Regions from separate parts of the Streptomyces sp. NPDC046900 genome, predicted to be linked through region 1. Evidence: riboswitches for the same ligand, from Rfam matches in the RefSeq annotation. Region 1 holds a riboswitch; each other region holds the start of a gene.

Region 1 (2,262 bases):
GCCCTCGGCGGGAACCTCGGCCTGGCCGCCGGTGTAGGGGCGCAGGATGGTCGGGATGCGGACGGTGACGCTCATGGGGTGTGACCTCCGGTGGGGTACGGCCGGCGGGACGGGCGCTCAGACGAGCCCGGCCGCACGGAAGGAGTCCAGGTTCGGGCGGATCGTGGCGGTGAGCCCGGTGCCGGCCACCGCGTCCAGCGTCTTGAGACCGTCGCCGGTGTTGAGGACGACCGTCGTCTTCGCCGGATCGAGGACACCGCTCTCGATGAGCTTGCGCGTGACACCGACGGTCACGCCACCGGCCGTCTCGGCGAAGATGCCCTCCGTACGGGCGAGCAGCTTGATGGCATCGACGATCTGATCGTCCGTCACGTCCTCCACCGCACCGCCCGTGCGGCGCGCGATGTCGAGGACGTACGGACCGTCGGCCGGGTTGCCGATGGCCAGCGACTTGGCGATCGTCTTCGGCTTCTGCGGCCGTACGACGTCCTGGCCCGCCTTGAAGGCGACCGACACCGGCGAGCAGCCCTCGGCCTGCGCCCCGAAGATCTTGTAGGGCGTGTCCTCCACGAGCCCCAGTTTGATCAGCTCCTGCAGCCCCTTGTCGATCTTCGTCAGCTGCGAGCCGGAGGCGATCGGGACCACGATCTGGTCGGGCAGCCGCCAGCCGAGCTGCTCGGCGATCTCGTACGCCAGGGTCTTGGACCCCTCCGCGTAATACGGACGGAGGTTGACGTTGACGAAGCCCCAGCCCTCGCCCGCCGGGTCGCCGATCAGCTCGGAGCAGAAGCGGTTCACGTCGTCGTAGTTGCCCTCGATGCCGACGAGGTCGCCGCCGTAGATCGCTGCCATGACGATCTTGCCCTGCTCCAGGTCGTGCGGGATGAAGACGCAGGAGCGGAAGCCGGCACGGGCCGCCGCGGCACCGACCGCGCCCGCGAGGTTGCCCGTGGAGGAGCAGGAGAGCGTGGTGAAGCCGAAGGCGCGCGCCGCCTCCAGCGCCTGGGCGACCACACGGTCCTTGAAGGAGTGCGTGGGGTTGCCGGAGTCGTCCTTCACATACAACCCGCCGGTGACGCCCAACTCGCGCGCCAGGTTGTCGGCCTGGACGAGCTTGGTCCAGCCCGGGTTGAGGTTCGGCTTGCCGGCGACGTCCGCCGGGACCGGCAGCAGCGGCGCGTAACGCCAGATGTTGGCGGGGCCGGCCTCGATGCGCTTACGCAGTTCCTCGGTGTCGTAGCCCGAGAAGTCGTACGCGATCTCCAGCGGGCCGAAACACTCCTCGCAGGCGAAGACCGGGCCGAGGGGCACCCGGTGGCCGCACTCACGACACGAGAGAGCCGCGGCGGGACCGAGATTCACGGAGTCGGTGGTGCTTGCAACTGTCTGCACAGCCATGTCAGGCGAGGCCCTTTCTCCTCATCTTCCTCACGACGCATCTCGCCGTGAGACGGATTTGGCACCTTCCCTAGCCGGGAGCCTCGCGAAGACGATCAGGAGCGATCTACGAGAACCGACTGGAGGGTTGCCGGGGCTTCATCGGGCCGTGTCCCTCTGCCCCTCTGGATGAGCGGTATGCGGTTGTTTCACCGTGGTGAGCGACGGCGACCCCCGACATGCGATGGTCACCGGCGTTGTTCAAGACTGTAACCGAAGGCCAGGAAAGTTGAGAGAGTCGTCCGAACCGCGAGATGGACGGATCACCACCCGCACCCCGTGCGAGTCCCACTCGGGGATCTCTTCCGATCTCTTCTGCCGACCACCGCCGTACGAATGTGAGGAGTCGCAGACTGTGCTGGAAGAAGTAGAGCGCTGGCTGAGCACCCGCTCCTGGTCCGTCGCCGATCGCCCGCTCCACCAGATCCTGGCCGCGAAACGCTCGTCCGGCTCAACGGTCAGTGTGGTGCTGCCCGCGCTGAACGAGGAGGAGACGGTCGGCGACATCGTCGCCGCCATCCGCCACGACCTCATGCAGAAGGTCCCACTCGTCGACGAGATCGTCGTCGTCGACTCGGGCTCCACCGACCGCACCTCCGAGGTCGCCGCGGCGGCCGGCGCGAAGGTGGTGCACCGCGACGCGATCCTGCCGCGGATCCCGGCCGTGCCCGGCAAGGGCGAGGTGCTGTGGCGGTCCCTGCTCGTCACCCGTGGCGACATCGTCTGCTTCATCGACGCGGACCTGAGGGAGTTCTCCTCGGAGTTCGTCTCCGGAATCGTGGGCCCGCTGCTCACCGACCCCGGCGTGGACCTGGTGAAGGCGAT
Region 2 (2,262 bases), on a different contig from region 1:
TGTTCCAGCCCTCGACGACGAAGGAGATGACCCCGACGCGGGGCGAGTCGTCGCCGAAGAGGGAGAGCACCTTGACCTCCGGGACCCCGGCCAGCCCTTCCCGGACCTTCTCGATCAGGTACTGCTCGCGGGCGACGAGGGCGTCGAAACCGGCCTCGGTGAGGGCCTTGCAGGCCGAGGCGATGGAGTAGGCGCCGATGACATTGGGCGAGCCCGCCTCGTGCCGTGCGGCGCTCTCGTGCCACTCGACGTCCACTCCCCCGTCGGTGCGCCGGGTGACCTTGCGGCTGGCGCCCCCGCCCGCCAGGTAGGGCTCGGCCGCACGCAGCCAGTCGGCACGGCCGGCCAGGACTCCGGAACCGAACGGCGCGTACAGCTTGTGCCCGGAGAACGCGATCCAGTCGACGTCCAGGTCCTTGACCGACACCGGGTGGTGCGGGGCCAGCTGGGCGGCGTCCAGCACGATACGGGCGCCGTGCGCATGGGCGGCCGCCGCGAGCTCGCGCACCGGCCACAGCTCGCCGGTGACGTTCGAGGCGCCGGTGACACAGACCAGGGCCGGGCCGTGGGGATCGCGGTCGGCGAGGGCGCGCTCCAGGGTCGCGACGGCCTGCTGCGGAGTGCGCGGGGCGTCCAGGCAGGTGACGCGCGCACCCCGCCAGGGCAGCAGGGAGGCGTGGTGTTCCGTCTCGAAGACGAAGACCTGGCAGTCGTCCGGAAGGGTGGCGGCGAGGAGGTTGAGCGAGTCGGTGGTGGACCGGGTGAAGATCACCTCGTCCTCTTCGTGGCAGTCGAGGAACGCGGCGACGGTCCGTCGGGCGTTCTCGAACAAGTCGGTGGACAGCTGCGAGAGGTATCCGGCACCGCGGTGGACGCTGCCGTAGTACGGGGCGTAGGCCGCCACGTCGTCCCAGACACGCTGGAGTGCCGGGGCGCTGGCCGCGTAGTCGAGCGCGGCGTAGGTGACCTCTCCGCCTGTGACGAGCGGGACGGCGACATCCCGGCCCAGAACGGGCAGCGGGGCACAAACGGACGGGTCGGCGGCAAGGGTGGAGACGGACATGGGTGCACTCCCGTGTGAGCAGGTGGGATCGCCGTGCCGGACGGCGCGCACGACGGCGCGCGGCTGCGTCATCGGCACGGGAAAGGTGAAAAGAGGTGAAAAGGGGATGCGGAAGCGGGGCTCTGCGGCCCTATCGCATTCGCTTGCTCACGGAAGGCTCCCTCGAACGACCAGGACCCCTGGTGACGCGAGGGGTCCGCGCTTGCCGCAGACCTCGCTGCCTACGGCCTGGTCCTCACCCGGGGCACCCCGCCACGGACGGAGGGTTGCCGGACAGCCGGCCGGGGCCGAATGACTGTCGCTCATGACCTGCACAGGACGCTACGGGACGTGATCGCACGGCCGCAACTTCTGTCCGGATGCCGGGATGCACACAGGGTTGCGAAGGCCCGGTCCGGAGAGGGGCCGCGCGCACGGCTGTGGTGGGCGGTCCGGGGACGGGGACGCGAACACGGCCACGCGGGGCCGGACCGCAGACCACGCCCCACACACGACCACGACGACAGCGACCCGCGCACGGCCACGAAGGCCGCACCGGAGACGGGGACGCGCACACCGCCGTGGGGGCCGGACCGCAGATCGCGATCCACACACGCGTACGACGGCCGCACCGCCGACAGCGACCCGCGCACGGCCACGAAGGCCGCACCGGAGACGGGGACGCGCACACCGCCGTGGGGGCCGGACCGCAGACCGCGATCCACACACGCCTACGACGGCCGGACCGCAGACCACGAGCCAAGCACGGCCACGACGGCCGGACCGCCGACCGCGACCCGCACACCGCCACCAAGGCCGCACCCGAGACGGGGACGCGCGCGGGTACAAAGGCCGCTCCGCAGACCGCGACCCGTACGTCGCCACGAAGGCCCATCCACAGCCGGGGATGCGTGCACGGCCGCGAAGGCGCCTGAGCGCCGGACGGGCGGCCCGCCGGGCAGCGATGCCTGGTGGGCCCCACCGGCCCTGAGCCGGTGGGGCACCCCTGTCAGGCACACCCGGAACAGCCCGTAGCGGAGCCGAGGAGCACCGCGCCCCGGGCCCCACGGGCATCAGGCGTGGGTCGCCGCCACCCAGTGGTCCAGCGTCCGCTTGGCCGCCCCCGAGTCGATGGACTCCACGGCCTTCTCCATCCCGGCCCGGATCTGCTCCGCGAGCGACCCGGAACCCGGCTCCAGCGCCACCAGCGCCGCCGCCGA
Region 3 (2,262 bases), on a different contig from region 1:
TACGCGGTACCCCGCCGCTACCGCCTCCACCTGTCGCTTCCCTGTCCGCACTGTCTGCGGACAGCCGTCACCCACAGCCTCCTCGGTCTCGACGAGGTCTGCCCCGTGACCCTCCTGCCCGCGGTGCCCGACGGCCCCGGCGGCGAGCACTCCGCGCTGCGCCCGCTGTACGAGGCGAGTGCCCACCACTACCCCGGGGCGGCCGTCGCGCCCGTGCTCAGCGACGACTGGTCGGGCCGGATCGTCAGCACGCACGCCCCGGACATCATGCGCGACCTGGCCCGGCACTTCGGCGCCGGCTGCGATGTGCTGTACCCGCAGGGCGCCGACGCGGAGCTCGAGGGTGTGCGCCGCCTGTGCGCGCAGGGTCTCGAGGCGGCCGCACAGCGCGCCGGTCGGGCCGACGCCGGCGCGGAGGAGCGGGCCGACGCGCTCACCTCGCTGCTGTGCACCCTGCGGGCGCTGGAGGGCCGGCTGGAGCGTCAGGAGTATGTGCTGGGCAACCAACTCACCGCCGCCGACGTGGAGTTGTGGGTGAGCCTGGTGCAACTGGACACCGTGCACCGCTGGCACCTGGACGCAGACGCGGTGCACCGCATCGCCGGCCACCCGCATCTGTGGGCCTACGCCCGCCGGCTGGCCGCCCGTCCGGCCTTCGGCCCGCACCTCGACCTCGACGGCATCGCCCGCCGGCACCACGCGCGCTGCCGTGGTCTCGAGGCCGCGGGGGCGGCGGTGCAGATCCTCGACTGGGCCGCGCACGTGCCCGACAGCGCGCCGGTACGGGCCAGTTGACGGGGTGTCCGTCCGTAGGCCGATGTATCACCTGATGGACGCACATTGACATCGGTTCCGGGGCCTGACTTACTTACGGCTCAGAACGGTCATGAGCGTCAGCGACAAGCCCTGGCTTGCTGACCGGCAACCCTCGCGCCGCGGTGGGGTGCCCCAGGTGACGACCGGACCGGGATGACGTTTCGGTAAGCGCGAGGCCCAAGGGGCCAGGACAGCGACAGGTGGCGGACATGTACGCAGCTTCCAGGACGGCCGCACGCCGTCCTCAGTGCTGCGTACAGCCGTACGCACAGTTGCTCGTCGCCGACCGGGCCGTCGACCTTCTGCGCGTCAGCAGCGCACTGTGTACCGCACCGGGCCGCGCCCGCTGTCGGGGCTGACGACTTCCACCAGCCCCGCCTCCGTGACGAACACCGCTTGAGCGGTGTGCCGTTGTCCGCCCAGCCCCCGGTTCCGTGCGACCCCGTGCGCTGCCCCGCTCCGCAGAGCGACCCCTGCCCTGCCGGCCTGTCGTGGTCACGCACCGCCGCCGCGGTCCTCGGGTGTCCGACCTGCCGGAGCCCTCCATGACTGAACCCCCAGGCACAGCCGTGTCCGTCGACGCCCTGCCGACGGCCGAAGCCACCGCCGACGCCACGCCCACCACTCCAGCCCACCCGGTCCGCGACCCCTCGCCGGACGCTTCCGGCCGACCGCTCACCGCCCAGCGGGTACAGCCCCTGCGCCGCCCCGGCCGCTGGATCGCCACGGCCGTGGTGCTGGTCGTGGTGGCCCAGTTCGTCCACGGCCTGGTCTCGAACCCCTTCTACCAGTGGGACCGGTTCGCCTACTGGTTCCTGCGCCCCACCATCCTCGACGGACTGCTGATCACTCTCGAAGTCGCCGCGCTCAGCGCCGTGGCCGGCCTGCTCGGCGGGATCGTGCTGGCGCTCGCGCGGCTCTCCCGGAGCCCCGTGCTGCGCGCCGTCAGCTGGACCTACGTATGGGCGTTGCGGTCCGTACCCCTGATCGTCGTGCTGATCTTCCTGTACAACTTCAGCGCGCTGTACCGGACGCTGAGCATCGGGGTGCCCTTCGGCCCCGCCTTCCTCACCTTCGACGAGTCCAGGCTGGCCACCGACATGGCCGTCGCCGTGGTCGGTCTGAGCCTCAACGAGGCCGCGTACGCGGCGGAGGTCGTCCGGGGCGGCATCCTCTCCGTCGACCAGGGTCAGCACGAGGCCGCCGCCGCCCTCGGTCTGCCCAGGGGCCACCAGTTCAGGAAAATCGTCTTCCCGCAGGCCCTCAGGTCCATCACCCCGAACTACGTCAACCAGCTGATCGGACTGATCAAGAGCACCTCGCTGGTGTTCTATGTCTCGCTGCTCGATCTCTTCGGCTCGGCGCAGACCATGGGCAGCACCTACCCCGGCGACATCGTGCCGCTGCTGCTGGTCGTCACCGTCTGGTACCTGATCCTCACGAGCA

What was found. Region 1 has a riboswitch for S-adenosylmethionine ahead of thrC (threonine synthase). Riboswitches for the same ligand answer to the same signal wherever they lie in the genome.
Region 2: it holds a riboswitch for S-adenosylmethionine, as region 1 does, so the genes downstream of both, ABZ904_RS05835 (aminotransferase class V-fold PLP-dependent enzyme) here and thrC (threonine synthase) in region 1, are expected to answer to the same signal.
Region 3: it holds a riboswitch for S-adenosylmethionine, as region 1 does, so the genes downstream of both, ABZ904_RS11325 (amino acid ABC transporter permease) here and thrC (threonine synthase) in region 1, are expected to answer to the same signal.

What each region holds. Positions count from the first base shown of each region.
Region 1 covers NZ_JBEYXD010000012.1:34,249-36,510, reverse strand. Annotated here, with positions in the region: gene ABZ904_RS14700 (MoaD/ThiS family protein) at 1-75, opposite strand, end outside; gene thrC (threonine synthase) at 118-1,398, opposite strand; SAM riboswitch class I at 1,417-1,573, opposite strand; gene ABZ904_RS14690 (glucosyl-3-phosphoglycerate synthase) at 1,793-2,262, shown strand, end outside.
Region 2 covers NZ_JBEYXD010000004.1:71,475-73,736, reverse strand. Annotated here, with positions in the region: gene ABZ904_RS05835 (aminotransferase class V-fold PLP-dependent enzyme) at 1-1,063, opposite strand, end outside; SAM riboswitch class IV at 1,257-1,373, opposite strand; gene trpD (anthranilate phosphoribosyltransferase) at 2,116-2,262, opposite strand, start outside.
Region 3 covers NZ_JBEYXD010000008.1:165,096-167,357, reverse strand. Annotated here, with positions in the region: gene ABZ904_RS11330 (glutathione S-transferase C-terminal domain-containing protein) at 1-795, shown strand, start outside; SAM riboswitch class IV at 883-993, shown strand; gene ABZ904_RS11325 (amino acid ABC transporter permease) at 1,362-2,262, shown strand, end outside.